DNA from 4 places in the Rhodopseudomonas sp. P1 genome. Region 1 is predicted to be linked to each of the others. Evidence: riboswitches for the same ligand, from Rfam matches in the RefSeq annotation. Region 1 holds a riboswitch; each other region holds the start of a gene.
What was found. Region 1 has a riboswitch for cobalamin ahead of LRC39_RS10735 (ABC transporter substrate-binding protein). Riboswitches for the same ligand answer to the same signal wherever they lie in the genome.
Positions count from the first base shown of each region.

Region 2: linked by a shared signal. The riboswitch ahead of LRC39_RS03670 (DUF1636 domain-containing protein) and the one ahead of LRC39_RS10735 (ABC transporter substrate-binding protein) in region 1 are both predicted to bind cobalamin.
Region 3: linked by a shared signal. The riboswitch ahead of LRC39_RS05270 (cysteine-rich small domain-containing protein) and the one ahead of LRC39_RS10735 (ABC transporter substrate-binding protein) in region 1 are both predicted to bind cobalamin.
Region 4: linked by a shared signal. The riboswitch ahead of LRC39_RS24405 (TonB-dependent receptor plug domain-containing protein) and the one ahead of LRC39_RS10735 (ABC transporter substrate-binding protein) in region 1 are both predicted to bind cobalamin.

Region 1 covers NZ_CP088006.1:2,309,715-2,314,629, forward strand. Annotated here, with positions in the region: gene LRC39_RS10720 (ferritin-like domain-containing protein) at 1-321, shown strand, start outside; gene LRC39_RS10725 (zinc-dependent alcohol dehydrogenase) at 491-1,663, opposite strand; gene LRC39_RS10730 (hypothetical protein) at 1,838-2,161, shown strand; cobalamin riboswitch at 2,284-2,484, shown strand; gene LRC39_RS10735 (ABC transporter substrate-binding protein) at 2,611-3,450, shown strand; gene cobA (uroporphyrinogen-III C-methyltransferase) at 3,486-4,235, opposite strand; gene LRC39_RS10745 (cobyrinate a,c-diamide synthase) at 4,235-4,915, opposite strand, start outside.
Region 2 covers NZ_CP088006.1:772,116-777,030, reverse strand. Annotated here, with positions in the region: gene cobN (cobaltochelatase subunit CobN) at 1-366, opposite strand, end outside; gene cobW (cobalamin biosynthesis protein CobW) at 500-1,504, opposite strand; gene cobU (bifunctional adenosylcobinamide kinase/adenosylcobinamide-phosphate guanylyltransferase) at 1,508-2,038, opposite strand; gene LRC39_RS03670 (DUF1636 domain-containing protein) at 2,035-2,466, opposite strand; cobalamin riboswitch at 2,574-2,771, opposite strand; gene cobT (nicotinate-nucleotide--dimethylbenzimidazole phosphoribosyltransferase) at 2,868-3,923, shown strand; gene bluB (5,6-dimethylbenzimidazole synthase) at 3,950-4,621, shown strand.
Region 3 covers NZ_CP088006.1:1,130,291-1,135,205, reverse strand. Annotated here, with positions in the region: gene LRC39_RS05285 (substrate-binding domain-containing protein) at 1-766, opposite strand, end outside; gene LRC39_RS05280 (MarR family winged helix-turn-helix transcriptional regulator) at 926-1,369, shown strand; gene LRC39_RS05275 (acyl-CoA dehydrogenase family protein) at 1,533-2,678, shown strand; gene LRC39_RS05270 (cysteine-rich small domain-containing protein) at 2,742-3,077, opposite strand; cobalamin riboswitch at 3,270-3,468, opposite strand; gene LRC39_RS05265 (histidine phosphatase family protein) at 3,521-4,096, opposite strand; gene LRC39_RS05260 (Crp/Fnr family transcriptional regulator) at 4,274-4,915, shown strand, end outside.
Region 4 covers NZ_CP088006.1:5,279,499-5,284,413, reverse strand. Annotated here, with positions in the region: gene LRC39_RS24415 (hypothetical protein) at 3-197, opposite strand; gene LRC39_RS24410 (hypothetical protein) at 370-657, opposite strand; gene LRC39_RS24405 (TonB-dependent receptor plug domain-containing protein) at 832-2,853, opposite strand; cobalamin riboswitch at 2,963-3,165, opposite strand; gene LRC39_RS24400 (DUF938 domain-containing protein) at 3,297-4,013, shown strand; gene LRC39_RS24395 (MFS transporter) at 4,089-4,915, shown strand, end outside.

The DNA of each region.
Region 1 (4,915 bases):
CTCAAGCGGCTCGACGAGTGCTTGTCCGCCTGCGGCGAAAGCGCCTCGATGCTGAAGGACACCACGCAGTCGTTCATGGGCAATATGGCCGCGCTGGCTCACACCGTGATGCCCGATGAGATCCTGAAGAACACCTTCGCCAACAACGCTTTCGAGCACTTCGAAATCGCCGCCTACAAGTCGCTATTGGCGCTCGCCGACATCGCCGGCTTCGGTTCGGCTAAGCCGCTGCTGCAGGCGTCGCTGAAGGAAGAAGAAGCTATGGCGGCGTGGATCGACCAGAACATCGACAGTGTCACACGATCCTACGTTCAGGCCTAGGCGGCCTGAGTTTGTAATCCTGATGGATCGGAAGATTGTGGCCGGGCTCAGCCCGGCCATTTGCGTTGATGCCTTGAACCGCCGGACTCGGTCCCTCCTAGAACGACGATGGCCGGGCGATCCCGGCCATGATGAAGTCGTTGCATGTCGCTCTATGAGCTGAGCGCGCTCAGCTTGGTTTCATCACCACCTTGATGCAGCCGTCCTTCTTGTCGCGGAAGGTCTTGTAGAGTTCCGGGCCGTCTTCCAGCGTGGCGCGGTGGGTGATCACGAACGAAGGATCAATCTCGCCTTTTTGGATTCGGCCGAGCAGTTGCGGCAGATAATGCTGCACCGGAGTCTGCGCCATCCGCATCGTCAGGCCGCGGTTGATCGCCGAGCCCATCGGGATCTTGTCGAGTAGCCCACCATAGACGCCGACGATCGACACTGTGCCGAAGTTTCGGCAGCAATGGATCGCTTGACGCAACACGTGCGGCCGGTCGGTGCCCATGAAGGTGGCCATCTTCACGCGGTCGACCATCGAGTCGAAGCTCGCCATTGCGGCGGCTTCGGTGCCGACAGCGTCGATGCACGCATCGGCACCGCGGCCGTTGGTGAGATCCTGGATCTTGTCGTAGACGTCGTCGTCCATGAAATTGATCACGATCGCGCCGGATTGCCGCGCCATCTCCATGCGCTCCGGTACCGTGTCGATCGCGATCACGCGTTCGGCGCCGAGCAGGAAGGCGCTCTTGATTGCCATCTGGCCGACCGGGCCGCAGCCCCACACCGCGACGGTTTCGCCGCCTTTGAGATCGCAGAAGTCCGCTGCCATGAAACCGGTCGGGAAGATATCGGACAGGAACAGGACCTGCTCGTCGGTCAGTCCATCGGGCACTTTGATCGGACCGACGTCGGCATACGGCACCCGCAGATACTCGGCCTGACCACCGGCATAGCCGCCGAGCATATGCGAGTAGCCGAACAGGCCAGCGGGCGAATGGCCCCACATCTTCTCAGCCGCCTTGGCGTTGGGATTCGATCGCTCGCAGCCTGAATAGAAGCCGCGCTGGCAGAAGAAGCATTCGCCGCAGGAGATGGTGAATGGGACCACCACCCGATCGCCGACCTTGAGCTTGGTATTCTCGGAACCGACCTCGACGACTTCACCCATGGTCTCGTGGCCGAGCACGTCACCGCTTTGCATCGACGGCATGATTCCGTCCATCAGGTGCAGGTCCGAACCGCAGATCGCGCAGGCCGTCACTTTGATGATCGCATCGCGGCCGTGTTCGATTTTCGGATCCGGCACGCTCTCGCAGCGGATGTCGTTCTTGCCGTGCCAGGTCAGAGCTTTCATCTGCAGGTCCTCGTCGTTTGATGGCGAGGGGAAAAGCCGAACAGGGTCGGTTGTTCCTGTTGCTCGGCTGGAACGCCGCGACCTGAAGACGTGACTGGTTAGTTAGGAACGGCGTCTCCGAAGCTCCGTTGGCCTCTGCGCAACTCAGCAATCAGAACAATGACAGGAGCGACGATGATGGTGCGGAAGACGACGACAGTGATGGCCGTGCTCGCAGTGCTGGCGCTTGGCGCAAGCCAAGTGATGGCGCAAGGCGGTGGTGGCGGCGGTGGGGCCGGCGGCGGCGCGGGTGGTGGTGCCGGGGCCGGCGGTGCCGGCGCAGGAGCCGGTGGAGCAGGCGCGGGTGCCGGTGGCGCGGCTGGCGGCGGCGCGGGCGGTGGCGGCCCGTCGAACTCCGATCGTGGTGGTCAGGGCTCGGGCAGCGCCCACGGCGCGACCAATTCGACGACGCCGAGCTCGGACGGCCAGTCGGGCGCAACCACGCCGATGCGAAAGTAAGCGAACCGGCGGCGAGAAGCCGTGAAGTTCAAGCCGGGTGGTGCCTGACTGCACCTCCCGGCTTTTTGCTTGCCAGCAAGACTGCGGAAGATGGTCGTCTTGCCGGGGGCTGGGCGACGTGCTTAACCCAGACGTGTACCGGTGCCTCTCGCTGAGAGAGGTGAAACGGGAATGCGGTGCGGGGCGATGCCCCAATGCCGCAGCTGCCCTCGCAACTGTGGGCGGATCGGAGCGTCCTTGAATGCCACTGGCCGAACCGGCCGGGAAGGCGGACGCGACGGATATCCGCGAGCCAGGAGACCGGCCGGTGCATGGTGTGCAACTCGTTCGGCGATGGGCCGGCGGAGGATGTCGTCTTGAACAGAACAATTGCGCCGCATTGCGGCGTCCGGCCGCCCGTCGCGTTGCGTGACCGGCGTGCGCCTCGCTGGCGTTCCCGCTTGTTGCTGATGGTCGCCGCGGTTGGTTTGCTGGCCTCGCCGGCGTTCGCCGCCTCCAAGCGGATCGCCTCGATCAACATGTGCACCGATCAGTTGCTGATCGCCCTGGCTGATGCCGACCAGATCGCTGGCCTCGGACCGTATGCGCGTGATCCGAGGCTGTCGTGGCTCGCCAAGGAGGCTGAGCGATTTCCGAGGCTGTCCGGTGAAGCTGAGGATCTGTTGATGCTCGCACCCGACGTGGTGCTGGCCGGCCGCTACGGCAAGCGTGCCACGCGCGAGCTGCTGCGCGCGCAGAACATTCCGGTCGAAGAGTTCGACGTGCCGCGGACGATCGACGAGGTGAAACTGCAGATCCGGCGGGTTGGCGCGCTGGTCGGCCATCCTGAACGCTCGGACGCGATGATCGCGTCGGTCGATCAGGCCGCGGAGCGGGCACGGCGCACCGCCTCGCGGTGGCAGGGCCGGGTGCTGGCGCTATCGCGGCGCGGCTGGGTGACCGGCGGCGATAGTCTGCTCAGCTCGCTGCTGCAGACCGCTGGCCTGTCGAATGCGGCGTCCGACCTTGGTTTCGCCTATGGCGGCTTCGCCTCGCTTGAAGCGATCGTCGCATCGCGGCCGGACCTTTTACTCGTATCCGAAGAGCAGCCGGTGGCTGAAGATCAGGGCAAGGCTCTGCTGCTGCATCCCGCGATCCAGCAGGCCTATCCGGCGAGCCGACGGATCGTTGTTCCCGATCAGCTCACGGTCTGCGGCGGCGCGATGCTGCCGGTTGCGCTCGATCGACTATCCGACGCGATCGTGCAGATCAGCCAGAGACGAGGCGTTGCGGCTGCCGCGCCGCGGTAGAGAACGCGTCGTCGTCGCCGGTCGCGTGCTGGCGATCAGCTCTCCTCCAGCGCTGCGCCGTACAAAATCATGCAGGGGCCGGACGGCCGATCGGCGGTGAGGCGGGCGGCGATCTCGCTGACGCTGCCCCGCTGCACGTTGGTCGCATCGGAGCCGAGGCTTTCGACCATCACGGCCGGCGTCGTAGCGCTCAGGCCGCGGGCGATCAGTTGGGCCGCGAGGGCCGGGAAGGTGGCCTTGCCCATATAGACGCAGGTCGTTGCGGTCGCATCCGCCAGCGCTGCGAGGTCGAGATCGCGCGGCAGGCGCCCGTCGACATCATGGCCGGTGACGAACTGGACCCGGCGCGCGACGCCGCGCTTGGTCAGCGATGCACCGATCGCAGCTGCTGCGGCGGTCGCCGTGGTGATGCCGGGTACGATCTCGACCGCGATGCCGGCCTCGCGCGCGGCGCGCAGCTCTTCGTCGGCGCGGGCAAACAGCGTCGGATCGCCGGCCTTCAGCCGCACCACGTGCTTGCCGCGGAGCGCGTAGTTGATTGCGAGGCGGCTGACTTCGTCCTGGCGCGGCGAGGGATGGCCGGCGCGCTTGCCGACCGCGACCATCTCGGCATTGGGATCGAGATAGGCCATGAAGTCTTCGCCGGCGAGGTCGTCATACAGCACGACGTCGGCGGCCTGCAGCCGCTTGATCGCCCGCAGCGTCAGCAGGTCGGCATCGCCCGGGCCGGCGCCGACCAGCGTGATGCGGCCGTTGGCGGCGGCGCTTTCGATTGACTTGGACATCAGGCGATCGCCTCCTCGGCGACATCGATCAGATGGAAGAAGGTGCCAGTGACGTGTCCGCGGCGGCTGCCGGTCTCATCGGTGAGCTGTCCGGCGGGATCGCGGATCTCGGCGAGCGGCTCGTCCGCCACGGTGACGACGCGCGCGTAGTGATATTCGTGGCCGCGCAGCACGCTGCCTGCGGCGTGGCCGGCGGCTGCGGCCTGCAAGGTCGCGAGCCGGTAGCCGAGATGCAGCTTGCGATTGGCGAAGTCGGTTTCGAGGCCGAGCAGTCCGGCCATCGCGTGGCGCGTGCCGTCGGCATCGATCAGGCCTGTACCGAGCGTCATGTAGCCGCCGCACTCGCCATGGACCGGGCGAGTCTCCGCGAACGCGCGGAGCGCTGTCTTGAATCGCGTCGCTGCCGCGAGGCGTCCTGCGTGTAGCTCGGGATAGCCGCCCGGCAGCCACCCGGCGTCGCAGGACGGATCTGGGCCTTCGTCGCTCAACGGCGAGAACGGCACGATCTCGGCGCCGGCCGCGCGCCAGCCTGCGGTGAGGTGCGGGTAGATGAAGGAGAACGCGTCGTCGTGCGCCAGCGCGATGCGCTGACCCGGCGGCGTCAGCGGCCGGATCGTCGATGCGATCGGACGCGCCGGCTGCGCAGCGCGGATCAGCGCGTCGAGGTCGATACCGCGCAT
Region 2 (4,915 bases), 1.5 Mb from region 1:
CGCATTCCACTCCATCTCGCCCGGAATGCAGACGAACTGCGCGCCGCGCGCCAGCGCATCGCGCCGCAGGCTGTCGACGCCGTGCGGCCAGTAGGCCTCGCCACCGAGCATCCGCAGGATGACGAGCTTTGCTTTCGCCAGCGTGCGCTCGACATAAAGATCGACCGAGGCCGGATGGCCGAGCGCCAGAAAATTGGTGAGCTGGAGCGTCGGATAGTCGTCCGGCATTCCGGCCCGCGCAGCACCGAACGCCGCCAGATCGCTGTCGGCCGCCGACAGCACCACAATATCGGCCGTCGCCTGCCCGAGATCGCGCGCAACGTCGCCGTCGTCGATGCTGACGCTGGTGTCGAGCTTCAGGTGCATCTGGAGCACCGTTGCTGTGCGACCGCCCTCTCTACGTCATTGCGAGCGAAGCGAAGCAATCCAGACTCGGGGCCGCTGCCCCTGGATTGCTTCGTCGCTTCGCTCCTCGCAATGACGGGGAGAGGCATATGAACTACCCCGCCAGCGCGCGCCGCGCGGCGTCGGCGTCAAAGCCTTTGAGGCCGATCACCACCAGATGGTCGGGACGCTCGGCATCGGGGCGGGCGAAGGCGAGATCGATGCGCGAGCCGACCGCCTGCACCACGACCGGGGCCGGCTTGCCGGCGACACGGGCATGGCCCTTGACGCGCAGCACGCCCTCGAGCCCCAGCGCATCGCCGACCCGCGCCTTCATGGCATCCAGCGTCTCCGCCGGCTGCGGGGTGATCACCAGCGAGTCGAAATCGTCGTGATCGTGCTCCTCGCCTTCGGCGTGATGGCCGGCGCGGGATGCAAGATCATTCTCGGCTTCGGCATCGAGCCCAATCAGCACCGACGGCGCCAGCGTGCCATGCGAGCGGACGATGCGGACGTTCGGCCGCACCCGGCTCGCCAGCTTAGCTTCGAGCGCGGCAAGCTGGTCGGGCGCGACCAGATCGCTCTTCGACAGTACCACCAGATCGGCGCAGGCGAGCTGATCTTCGAACACTTCCTCGATCGGATCGTCATGCGTGGCGTCACGCTGCGCCTTCACCGCGTCATCGTCGAGCGGCACCCGGCCTTCACTCAGCGCCAGCGCGTCGACCACCGTGACGACGCCGTCGGCGGTGGCACGGGTCTTCACCGCCGGCCAGGCGAACGCCTTCAGCAGCGGTTGCGGCAGTGCGAGCCCGGAGGTTTCGATCACGATCGCGTCGAGCGGCGTGTCGCGGTTCAACAACTTTTCCATCGTCGGGATGAAGTCGTCAGCGACCGTGCAGCAGATGCAGCCGTTGGTGAGTTCGACGATGTCGCCCGGCGCGCACACCGACGCGCCGCAATCCTCGACCAGCGAGCCGTCGAAACCGGCATCGCCGAATTCATTGACGATCACCGCGATGCGGCGGCCGCTCGACTGATTGAGCAGCGCGCGCAGCAGCGTGGTCTTGCCGGCGCCGAGAAAACCGGTGAGCACCGTGACGGGAACGCGGGCGGTCATGAACTACTCTCCTGTTTGGCGTTTCAGCCACAGCGGCAGGCCGGCGGCGATGAAGGCGACGTTGGGCACGGCGGCGGCGATGGTCTGATTGAGGCGGCCTTGCGCGTCGCGGAAGGCGCGGCCGAGCGGCGTCTCCGGCACCAGGCCGAGGCCGACTTCGTTGGAGACGAGCACGATCGGACCGGCGGCGACGCCGAGATAACGCGCCAGTCGCCTTGCTTCGACCTCGGGATCGCGGCCGGCTTCCATCAGGTTGAACAGCCACAGCGTCAGGCAATCGACCAGCACGGCGCGGCCGCGGCCGGCGTGCTGGGTCAGCGCATCGACCAAGCCGAGCGGCTCCTCGATCGTGGTCCAGCCGTCGCCGCGGCGGGCGCGATGGTGGGCAATGCGATCGGACATCTCGTCGTCGCTGGCGGTGGCGGTCGCGAGATAGATCCTAGCCAAGCCGCTCTCGGCGACCAGCCGTTCGCCGAACACCGATTTGCCGGAGCGCGCGCCGCCCAGCACCAGGGTGGAGATCAGCGCGCTCATGCCGGCGCCCGCCCATCGTCGGGAGACCATTGCGGCGGCGGCAGGCGGACGACGGTGCCCTTGCGCAGGACTTCCGGGCGCTGCCGCCACGGCACCAGACCGTAGTGACTGTCCTGATAGGAGGCCACGAACGCCGCCACAGCGTCAGCGCCGCCGGCGCCATCGAGATCGCCGAACACGAAGGTGTAGCCGCCTTCGCTCGACACCGCGACGGTGGCGGCACGCTTGCATGCGGACAGGCACTGCACGGCGCGCACCTGCACCGCGCCGGCGCCGGCCAGCGCGGCGCGGACGGCTTCCAGCATCGGCGCACCGACGGCGACGCCGTCGATCGTCTTGCAGGTGGTGCAGACGCTGACCATCACCGGCGCGCCAGGCAGCATGCGCGGCGGATCGGCGCTCACATCGGCAGGGGGCTCGGAATCCATCGGGCTCGAATCATCGGGTCAGCTATCGAGCTTTGTCGGAACGCGCGGGAGAGGCCTTTGCCGTCCGCACTGCTTCCGTCCGGTGCACCCCGCCCCGACGACCCTTCAAAGCACAATACGCGATGGCAGGTCTCCTGGCTCGCGAGTCGCCGCCATTCGCCGCCTTCCCAGGAATTCCCAGTGGCCTCGGCGATGGCTCGTCGCTTACAGTTGCGGGGGCAGCTCCGGGATCGAGACGCACCGCGTCTCCCACCGGCTTCCCTTTTCACCTTCCTTGCGGAAGGACCATCGTCGGGCACGCTAGCTGCGACGCTGTTGCGGGTCAACAACGCGAAGGTGGTGTTGACCGGGCTTGCGCGTTTGCCTCAGTTGCGCGCCTTGCCGAACCAAAGGACCATCCGATGCCGACCGAAACCCTCGTCACCTGGCAGCCGCCGTCGATCACCCCGGTCGACCCGTCGCTGAAAGCAACCTTGCGGGCGCGGGTGGACGGCAAGGCCAAGCCGCTCGGCTCGCTCGGGCGGATCGAAGACCTCGCCATCGAACTGGCCTTGATGCGGCATCCGCAGCCGCCGCGCGCCGACAATGCGGTGCTGATGGTGTTCGCCGGGGACCATGGCCTGACCGAAGAAGGCGTGTCGCAATATCCGTCCGCCGTGACGGTAGCGATGGTGATGACCTATTTGGCCGGCAAGGCCACCGCCAACGCATTCGCAGCCGCCAACCATGTCGACGTCCGGGTGATCGACGCCGGCGTCGCCGCCGATCTGCCGAAGCATCCCGATCTGATCGACGCCAAGGTGCGGATGGGAACCGCCAACGCGGCGCGTCAGCCGGCGATGAGCGTCGCGGAGACGTGCCAGGCACTCGATCGCGGCGCCGAACTGGCACGCGCCGAGATCGCCGCGGGCGCGGACGTGATCGCGCTGGGTGAGATGGGGATCGGCAACACGGCTTCGTCGTCGCTGCTGCTGCACCGCCTCGGCCCGGCGCCGCTCGACCAGAGCATCGGGATCGGCGCCGGCCAGGATGCCGACGGCATGGCCAAGAAGAAGGCGGCGATCGAAAAGGCGGCGATGCGCAGCCCCGCCACCGCACCGCTGGAGGTGCTGGCCGAATTCGGCGGACTGGAGATTGCCATGATGGCCGGCGCGGTGCTGGGCGCCGCATCGCAGCGCCGGCCGGTAATCGTCGATGGCTTCATCGCCACGGCCGCGGCGCTGGTCGCGGTGCGGCTGGCGCCGGAAGCCCGCGATTATTGCGTATTCGCCCATCGCTCGGCCGAGCGCGGCCACGACCTCGCGCTGCAGGCAATGGACGCCGCGCCGCTGCTCGATCTGCGGCTGCGGCTCGGCGAAGGCACCGGCGCGATCCTTGCCGTGCCGCTGGTGCGCGCGGCCTCGCGGCTGCTCACCGACGTCGCCGATCTCGCCGACGTGCTGGCGGGCAAGCTGTGAGTACGGTGCTGAACAAGATGGCGGCGATGACCGATCCGGCCGAGATCGCAGCCGCCAACGCCAACCCGCCGGTGTTCGACGAAGCGTTTCGGGAGAAGTTCGCCGAGCTGATCGCGTGGCGGCGCGACGTCCGCCGCTTCAGGACCGATCCGGTTGCGCCGGAGCTGATCGATCAGCTCCTCGACCTCGCCCAGCTCGCCCCGTCGGTCGGCAACAGCCAGCCGTGGCGCTGGATCAGCGTCGACTCGGCCGAGACGCGGGCGCGGATCCGCGCCAACTTCCTGCGCTGCAATGAGGTGGCGGCGAGCGCGTATCAGGGCGACCGTGCGGCGCTGTACGCCAAACTCAAACTCGAAGGCATCGACGTCGCGCCGCGGCAGTTCGCGCTGTTCTGCGACCGCGAGACGGCGCAGGGTCTCGGTGTCGGGCGCCAGACCATGCCCGAAGCGCTCGATTACTCCGTCGTGGCGATGATCGAGACGTTCTGGCTCGCCGCGCGGACGCTCGGCCTCGGAGTCGGCTGGGTATCGATCCTTGATCCAGAGGCGATCACCACCGAGCTCGACGTGCCGGCGACCTGGAAGTTCATCGCCTATCTGTGCGTCGGCTGGCCGGTGGAACACCACGTCGACCCGGAACTGGTGCGCCATCACTGGCAGGACCGCACCACCGCAGGCCGCATTGTGCTGTCGCGCTGAGTTCCATCGGTGCGCGGGCGCACTGAGTGCCCGCGCTGTTTGTTGATCGTTAAGGCAAGATCGCGGCGAGAGCCGCAATTTGCAAGAAATCGTCACATTCGCGCGTCAGGACTCCGTCCGCGTTTCCGATAACGGAGGACCGGACATGCGAACTACCAACCTTTGGACGACCGCTTTGTTTGCCGGCGCGCTGGTCGCGTCGAGCCTATCTGCCGCACCGGCGCTGGCGCGCGGTCAGCAGGATCAGCGCAACGCCGGCGAGGCCGCAGCGACGGCGTCGGGATGCAGCTCCTA
Region 3 (4,915 bases), 1.2 Mb from region 1:
AACGATTGAACGTCACGCTGTCGTTGCCGATCAGCGAAATCAGTACGACATCGGGTCGAGCGGCGCGAATCCGGTCGAGGTGCCGTTCGTGATCGTCCTCGCCGAGCGGCACGAACTCCTCACCAACCACCTTGCCGCCCGCCTCCTTGATGTACTTCTTGACAGCGCGATGCGACAGCCATGGCCAGACGTAATCGCTGCCGATCAGGTACCAGCGCTGCGCCCTTCTCTCCTGGGCCAGCCAGTCGATCGCCGGCCGGCTCTGCCAGCGCGGCGTCTCCCCGATCGCCATCACGCCGGGAGCACGCTCGCCGCCTTCATAGACCGGCGTGTAGATATAGGGCACGCGACCTCGGATGGCGTTCCGCAGTGCTACCCGCACTGCACTGATGTGCGAGCCCATCACGATATCGACGTCGTCGTAGTCGACCGCCAGAGCGACCCGCCGAGCGACGTCCTCGATCGGACCGCCGGCATCGCTGAACACCAGTTCGACCTCGCGGCCCAGGATGCCGCCGCGCTTGTTGATTTCCGCAGCCGCGAGCAGCGCCGCATTGGTCGAGGCCGGCCCCCACAGCCCAGGCGAGCCCTGGAAGGTGACGAAATTCGCAACGCGAAGCTTGTTGCGTGCGCGGCGCGAGGCCGCGCCGCCGCCGTCTCCCGGCCCTTCCACCCAACGCGCATCGGTAAGCGCGCCGCGCTCGAGAAAACCGAGCGGCGGCACTCCATAGGCGCCACTATGTCCGAGATCGACAGCCGAAAGCACGCCCTCTCCTGCCTGGTGCGGGTGATCCCCGCCGAAGTCCCCTCCCCGGGTTCGACGATCGATGCTATTCGAAAATATTGAATCTTCAAGGATTGCTGTGCATATAGATGCAGCAAACTGCGCATCCGATTCACTCAGACGGAACGATAAAGTCTCATCGTGGCCAAATCGCCGACCCGCAATCCGCCGATCACCGAGCACCTCGCCTATCTGCTGGCGCAGGCCAATCGGGAGATCAACCGCCAGCTCGAAGCACGGCTACGCAGCGAAGGGGTGCCGGTCGAGCAATGGCGCATCCTCAAGGTGCTGTCCGACGGCAAGGGCCATTCGATGGGCGAACTCGCCGAGGCGGTGCTGCTCAATCATCCGACCCTGACCAAGATGATCGACCGAATGGTTTCGGATTCGCTGGTGTATCGCGTCCAGGATCCGGAGGATCGCCGCAAGGTGCTGATGTACACCTCCGACCGCGGCAAAGCTCTGACCCAGCGTCTCAATACGTTGGCGCTGAGCCAAGAGGCGCATATCGCCGAAAACTACGGCGACAAGGCCACTGCCGAGCTGAAGCGGCTGCTTGAAAGCCTGATCGACAGCGCCACCTGAGCGCCCTCCATCGTCGCGGATGCTGCGGCTGCGAACAGCGCAGCCGCCTGCAGCGACACGCCGCAAGATACGGCGGTCGCAACGTCTATCCTGCACCGCCGAACTGGCTTAGATCAGCGGGCGATGCGCCGTGCCAAGCGGCCGCCCATTCGAGTGAGGAAACATGGAATACCGATCACCCTGGATGACCGAAGAGCTGGACACGTTCCGCGACCAGTTTCGCAAATTCCTCGCCAAGGACCTCGCACCCCATGGCGACAAGTGGCGCAAGCAGAAGATGGTCGATCGCTCGGCCTGGCTGAAGCTCGGCGAGATGGGGGCGCTGCTGCCCAGCGTTCCGGAAGAGTATGGCGGGCTCGGCGCCAGCTTCGCCTACGATGCCGCGGTCTATGAGGACATGGAGAAGATCGTCCCCGACGCGCTGTCCGGCGTCACCGTGTCGAGCGGCATCGTGGCGCACTACATCCTCAACTACGGCTCGGAAGAGCAGAAGCGGCGTTGGCTGCCCGGCATGGCGCGCGGCGAGTTGATCGGCGCAATCGCGATGACCGAGCCCGGCACCGGCTCGGACCTTCAGAGCGTGCGCACCACCGCCAAGCTCGATGGCGACGACTATGTCATCAACGGCCAGAAGACCTTCATCACCAACGGCCAGAACTGCGACCTGATCATCGTGGTTGCCCGCACCGGCGGCGCAGGCGCCAAGGGGCTATCGCTGATCGTACTGGAGACCAAGGACAACCCCGGCTTCAAGCGCGGCCGCAACCTCGACAAGATCGGCCTGCACGCCTCCGACACCTCCGAACTGTTCTTCGAGAATGCCCGCACGCCGAAGCAGAACCTGCTCGGCGGCGAAGAGGGCAAGGGCTTCGTGCAGCTGATGCAGCAGCTGCCGCAGGAGCGGCTGATCATCGCGATCGGCGCGGTGGCGGCAATGGAACGCGCGGTCGCTCTGACCTCGGACTACACCAAGGAACGCAAAGCCTTCGGCCAGCCGATCATCGAATTCCAGAACACCGCCTTCGCGCTCGCCGAGCGCAAGACCGAAGCCTTCATCGCGCGGGTGTTCGTTGATTACTGCCTGGTGCAGCTGATCGCCGGCAATCTCGACGCCGTCACCGCCTCGATGGCGAAATGGTGGACGACGCAGAAGCAGGTCGAGACCGTGGACGAGTGCCTGCAACTGCACGGCGGCTACGGCTACATGCAGGAGTATCCGATCGGCCGGATGTTCATCGACTCGCGGATCCAGAAGATCTACGGCGGCACCAACGAGGTGATGAAGCTGCTGATCGCTCGCTCGCTCTAACGCGAACAATGCAGGCGCCTCCGCTACTGCTGCAATTCAGCGGTGCGGAGGCGCCGGCAGTGTTCAGTCGCCGCTTTCCGAGACTTCGCGCTTGAGACGGCGCGGATCCTGGGGCTGGCTATCCCATGGCACCGGCCGCTCCAGCCAGCGCTGGATAAAATTCCAAGAGCGCCGATAGCCGTTGTGCGGCAGGGTGCAGTCCGAACAATCCTTGCGCGTCAGCCCATTGCGATCGACGAAGGTCTTGTAGGGGCCGGGGCACTGATAGGCGCTCAGCGGGCAGTAACAGAACAGGCAGTTGAATTCCCGCTCGACGCCGCGATGGCACGGCAGAAACGGGCAGGCCTCGTTGGTGAAGCCCTTAAAGGCTTCGTTGGTCGTTGTGTCTTTCGGCTCCATGACCGTTCCCTCGCGCCGCAGCAATGGGCCGCCAGCTCGATCGCAGCGGCGCTGTGGCTGATTCTGATTGAAGGGGGATGAGTGCTAGGCGATGCCAAGCGTCGCGTGACGCTGCTCCTGCGCCGCGCGCGGCTTTGCCTGCTAAGAGAATTCGGTCATCGCTGCTCCGCTCTCGACCCGCCGTCGATCGGTTAGATGCTTCCGTCTTCGGCCGGTCTCCTGGCTCACGGATGTCGTCTGGATCGCCTTCCCGACGCCGATGGCGTCAGTGGCATATGATCCGGACAGATCCGCTTACAGTTGCGGGGGCAGCTACGGATTTGGCGAAAAACACCGCACCGTATTCCCAGTTTCACCTCGCACGCGAGGCACCGAAGACGTCAAAACCAGAGCACGGGGCTGCAGCCTGTGCAAGCAAAAAGGCTTCGTTCTAAACGGCCAGCCTAACCGACTACGCGATTGACCCAGACGATCCGCCAACCGGACGAGCCCAGCCGGTCGATCTGCGTCAGCGACAGCGGATCGATCACAAAGCTCAGCGCAGCCTCGGGGGATGTCTTAAGGGCAATCGCCAGCACGGCGCGAATGGTGCCGGAGTGTACCACCAGCACGACGTCACCACCGGGCAGCCGCGCCAGACCGCGCCGCACCCGTTCGATCTGATCGACGAAGCTCTCGCCGCCCGGCGGCGCCAAGCGCGCCGCATCCTGCCAGAATGCATCGTAGGTAGGGCCGAGTTCGCGCGACAGATCGTCGTGACGGCGCCCGGTCCAGCTGCCAAAATCCTGCTCGCGGAAATCGGGGTCGAGCATCGCATCGAAGCGGAGTGCTGCGGCGGTCTCGCGCGTGCGCCGGCTGGGGCTTGCGACCACCGTCGCATCGTGCGGCAGTTGCTCGCAGAGCGCAGCGAGCACCGCAGTGTCGCCGAGATCGACCGGCGCGTCGGGAGCGTGAATCACGCCCTTTGGCCCATCCACCGGCGCATGCCGCACCAGCCACAGCCGGCTGAAGTCGCTCATCGGTCATCCTCGCGCAGTCATGATCCGTCCGACAGAGCACGTCGGAGCCATGCCTCGCAAGCGACGACGACCGCTACCGCCCGGCGTCCAAAAAAATAGCAACCTCTGCCGCCTCTCGGAGTTGAAGCCCCCAAGTTCCATCAACCCTATCAGATGATCTAACTTGAAAGGCGGACCATGAAGGATGTCCATCGCGTGCTGATCGACAAACTGCGCGAGCATTCCCGTCTGTCGGCCGATGACCTCACCGCGATCCGCAATTTGAGTTTTACGCTGCGGGAGCTCGAGAGCAGCGAGGATCTGATCCGCCAAGGCGAAACGCCGAAGGGCGCCGCGCTCGTCGTCGAAGGCATGGTCGGACGGTATCATTTGCAGCGAAACGGCCGCCGCCAATTCCTGTCGTTTCACATGGTCGGTGACCTGCCGGATGCGCAGGGGGTTTTTTTGGAGCGGATGGATCATTCGCTGTGTGCGATTGGGCACGCGGTGACGGCGATCATCCCGCATCGGGAGATCCTGCGGATGTTCGAAGCCCGGCCCGGGCTCGGCTTTGCGATCTGGCGCGAAACCCTTGTGGACGCGGCGATTTTCCGCGAAGCGATCACCAACAATTCGGCCCGGACGATGAAGGCGCGGATGGCGCACCTGTTCTGCGAATTGTTCTACCGCGCCGAGGTCTCGAAGCTGACCGACGGTAACTCGATGCAGCTCCCGATCAGCCTCGCCCAGCTCGGCGACACGCTGGGCATGGCGATCGCGACCGTCAACCGCACCATCTCGTCGCTGCGGGCGTCGAAGACGATGGACTTCCGCTATGGG
Region 4 (4,915 bases), 2.3 Mb from region 1:
TGTTACAGATCCTTGGTATAGTCGTCGCGATCGCGGGACGGCGCGCAGATGTCGCCGGTCTCGTACAGATCGTCGTCCGGGGCAGGCGCGGGATTCGGCGGCGTGGGCTTGGCTTCGCCTTTCCCCTCGCTATTGCCGGATTTCTTGTCGCGTTTGGGAGCAGCGGCCTTGGACCGCTTGCGTAGGAAGCCGATCATTGGCTCTCGGTTCCGTAATGGCCGGCGCGGGTGGTCCGAAGGCGCACACGCGGCCAGCGTTGTTGTCAGCTCAGTTCAACTGCGACGACGACCCAAGACTAGACTGGTTCGTCAAGGCCCGCACGCAATTTTCGCATCGTGCGATGCCGCAGTGCGATGCGTTGCGTCGCGATCAGGTCCGCCGACCTGAGCTCTGCTGGTCGGCCAGCCATTCCGACAAGGGGCGCGGCTTGTCGTCTTCGACCTTCTTGGTGCCTCGCTTGGTGGGGGAGGCCGCCGTTCTGGTTCGCTTGGTCTTGCTCGATGTCGCCGATTGCGGCATCGCAGCTTCGCGGGCGAGCCGCAGGGCGCGCAGGCGCGCCATGTTGTCCAGGACCGCCTTTGCCGCGGCGTCGCGTTCGGTCTTGCCGCCGTCGCCTTCAGCGGCGCTGCCAGCGCGGTGATCGTCGTCGTTCGTCATTCTTCCAGTTCAATTGCATTCAATTCGGGAGGCGGCGTGATAGCACGAAAAAAGCCTCCGAACAGCCTTTCGACATTCGGAGGCTCTTCGACATTGGTTTCGCGCATGAGCCCGTGTGCGGGGAACATGGCGTCCGCCGCCGACTGGTGCGGCGGCGGCCGCACACGATGGTCGCTAGTTGGTGACGCGGACGCCTGCGAAAGCGCCGAATCCGGGCTGCAGGAAGCCGACCGGCACCTCGTATTTCTTGTCGAACAGGTTGTCGATGCGGCCGAACACGGTGACGTGCGGATCGACCTCATAGCTCGCCGCCAGGTTCACGGTGGTGAACGACGGCGCGTCGAGCAGCGTGGTGCCGAACCGGTCGTAGTCGACCCACGAGCTGGTGTAGAGCACGGTCGCCGACACCGTGGCGCGCTCGACCGGATTCCAGATCGCCGCCATCGTCACCTTGTTGTCGGGACGCCGCCGCAGCTTCTGGTCGGTGGTCTGGTCAATGGCGTGCGTATAGGTGTGGTCGACCCGGAAGCGCAGCGTCTCGGTTGCCTGCCACGACACGAACGACTCGACGCCCGAGGTGCGCGCCATGCCGATGTTCTTGTAGCTGTAGCCACCGATCGTCACGTCGTAACCGGTCGAGTTGATCAGATCGTTGATCTCGTTGTTGAAGTAGGTCGAACCGAAAACGACGCGGTTGGCGAACAGCGGCTGTTCGAAGCCGACGTCGTAGCCCTTGCTGGTCTCCGGCTTCAGCGCCGGGTTGCCGATCGTCGCGTAGGCCGGGTTGTTGACATAGAGCTGGGTCAGCGTCGGCGCCTTGAAGCCGGTGCCGTAGGTCGCCTTCAGCCGGGTCTCGAGGGTCGGCACGATGAACACCGGCGCGACACGCCAGGTCGAGTGTCCGCCGAAGCTGTCGTTGTCGTCGTAGCGCACGTTGGAGACCAGGAAGAAGTTCTTGGTGAACTCCGACTGCAATTCGACGAAGCCCGCGGTGTTGCCGGTGCGGGCGCGCAGCGTCTTCTGCTGGTAGTTGCCGGCGAAATCATAGTCTCCGACCGAATTGGTCCGGATCGTCTCGTCCTGGCGTTCGGTGCCGACCACAAGTTTCTGCCCGTAGCCGACGTCGAGCACGCCCTTCCAGTCGAACTTGGTGCGTTCACCGGTGTACGAACTCGGCGGCGATATGCCGGTGGCGAAGGTGAAGATGTTGGTGGTGAAATCCGGGTTCGGATTAAACGTCCGATTCCACTCGTTGCTGTAGCTGACGCCGAACGTGCTGGTGAAATTGCCGAGCGGCGACCAGACCGCTTCGCCGCGGGTCATGAAATCGCGGCTTGCGGTCGTGCTCTGCAGCGTCTCGGGGAACGAGTTCGGATAGCGCGAATAGTCGTCGCCGGTGAAGCCCTTGTGGGCGTCAGTGTAGCGCGCGACGTAGTTGAACGCGAGTTCGTCGCTGGCGCGGACGCCGAGCCGCGTCGAATAGGTCAGGTTGTCGTAGTTGTCGTTGTTGCGTTGCTGGCCCGGGGCCAGCAGATTGAGCGGCGTCACCGGCAGGCTGGTCGTGCGATAATGCGCGACGTTGAAGGCGTAGTCGAAATTGTCCTGCGAGCCGGCGGCGCGCGCAGTCTGGTTGAAGGTGCCGAACGAGCCGCCTTCGATCGAGCCGGTCAGCTTGGCAGGTCCGCTGCCGCGCTTGGTGACGACGGAGATCACGCCGCCGATCGCGTCCGAGCCGTACAGACCGCTCTGCGGGCCGCGCAGCACTTCGATCCGCTCGATGTCCGAGGTCAGCAGGTTGGCGAAGTCATAAGCGCCGTTCGGCTTGCTCGGGTCGCCGGCGTCGATGCCGTCGATCAGCACCTTGACGTGGTTGGAGTTGGTGCCGCGCATGAAGATCGCGGTCGAGCCGCCGGGGCCACCGGTGCGCACCACATTGAGGCCGGGCACCATGCTGAGCGCGTCGGCGGCGGTGCGCTGCTGATAGCGGGCGAGATCATCCGCGGTGATCACGGTCACCGAGCTGGCCACCTGCTCGCGCGGCGTTTCGGTGGCGGTGGCGCTGACGACGATCTCGGGCAGCACGTCCTGCGCGGCGGCAGGCGTGGCGAGCGAGAGCGCGGGCACCAGGATGGTGGAGGCGAGAAGCGCGCGTGAAAGTGCGGAGCAAGGCCGCGGCGCGGCGGGTCGGGATTGCATTCGGTTCAACCTCGGCTGACGTCTGTGGCACGTCACAGCGAACGAGGTCTCACCGAGCTTTTCGAAAGCGGTGAAGACAATGCCTGCAATTCCCGGCCGGCAACTTCGCGTGTGACCACGAATGACGGCAGGTCTCCTGGCTCGCAGTTGATCTTCCGTCGCCTTCCCAGGACCGAGGTTCCCAGTGGCATCCGACGAAAGACGATCCGCTTACAGTTGCGGGAACAGCTACGGCCTAGAACGCGAAAGTGTCTGCGTCCGCACCGTATTCCCTTTTCATCCCTCTCGGGAACCGTCACTGCCATTAGAAGTCGCGGAATTGGCGAGTCAATTCGCCCATGGCGGCGAACAGGTGCAATCGTGGTCGGATTGTGACGAGCTGTGACTTGCGTGTAACAGGCGGGTCTGTACACCTCGCACGATAGTGGATGCGGCAGGTGGTGATGGCGGAGTTCGTGGTGGAGTTCGGCAAGGACGGGCGGCGGGTCGAACCCGACGGCCGGCTCGATGCCGCCGCGTTTCATCGCAACGATGCGCCGATCCGCACCGTGCTGGCCCGGCTGCTCGCCGGGCGACAGGGCGACGTACTCGAAGCCGGCAGTGGCACCGGCCAGCACATCGCAGCGCTGGCGCGCGAGCATCCGGACATCGTGTGGTGGCCGAGCGACGTCAACGACCAGCACCTCAAGAGCATTGCCGCCTGGCGCGCTCATGCGGCGCTGCCCAATCTGCGGCCGCCGCAACGGATCGACCTGGCCGATCCCGCCTGGTCGGTGGCGCCGGCCGACGGGGCGGAGTCCGGGCCATTGCTGGCGATATTCTGTGCCAACGTCGTCCACATCGCGCCGTGGCGCGTCGCCGAAGGGCTGCTGGCTGGCGCCGGACGGCTGCTAAGCCAGGACGGCATGCTGGTGCTGTATGGACCGTTCAAGCAGGACGGCAAGCACACCGCGCTCAGCAATGCGGTGTTCGACACCAGCCTGCGCGACGCCAATCCGGAATGGGGTGTCCGCGATGTTGCGGATCTGGAAAAGCTCGCGGCCGGCGCCGGTCTGGCGCTGAGCGAGATCGTCGAGATGCCGGCCAACAACCTGATCCTGGTGTTTGTACGGGCAAAACCGGCGGAGGCCCATGCGACAGCCGGTGGCCCGGCGGGTTGATCACGCACCGCTCGGCCCTATGATGCGCGCGCAATCGCCGGCCGTCGTCGGCCGGTGCGAGGAGAATCCCTGCCGATGGTCGATGCGACGGCCAACGACATCGTCGAAGACGATGCCCGTGCCCGTTCCAACGTGGTGCGGCTGGTCGCGGCGCAGGCGCTGACCGGCGCCAACGCCGCGGTGATCTTCGCGACCGGCTCGATCATCGGCGCGCAGCTCGCGCCGGAGATGTCGCTCGCGACCGTGCCGCTGTCGATGTACGTGCTGGGCCTTGCCGCCGGCACGCTGCCGACCGGTTGGATCGCGCGGGTTTACGGTCGCCGCGTCTCGTTCATGATCGGCACCGGCTGCGGCGCGCTCACCGGCGTGCTCGGTGCTGTCGCCATCCTGTACGGCTCGTTCCTGCTGTTCTGCATCGCGACATTCATCGGCGGGCTGTATGCCGCCGTGTCGCAGTCTTATCGGTTCGCCGCCGCCGATGGCGCCAGCGCTGCCTATCGCCCGAAGGCGGTGTCGTGGGTGATGGCCGGCGGCGTGTTCGCCGGCGTGCTCGGTCCGCAGCTCGTGCAGTGGACCATGGACGTCTGGCAGCCTTTTCTGTTCGCATTCTCCTATGTGGTGCAGGCGGCGATCGCGCTGATCGCGATGGCGGTTCTGTGGGGCGTCGATGCGCCCAAGCCGAAGCCGGCCGAGCGGGCCGGCGGCCGGCCACTGCTGGAGATCGTGCGGCAGCCGCGCTTCATCGCCGCGGCGCTGTGCGGTGCCATTGCCTATCCGATGATGAATCTGGTGATGACCTCGGCGCCGCTGGCGATGCAGATGTGCGGCCTGAGTGTCGGCGATTCCAATTTCGGCCTGCAGTGGCACATCGTGGCGATGTACGCGCCGAGCTTCGTTACCGG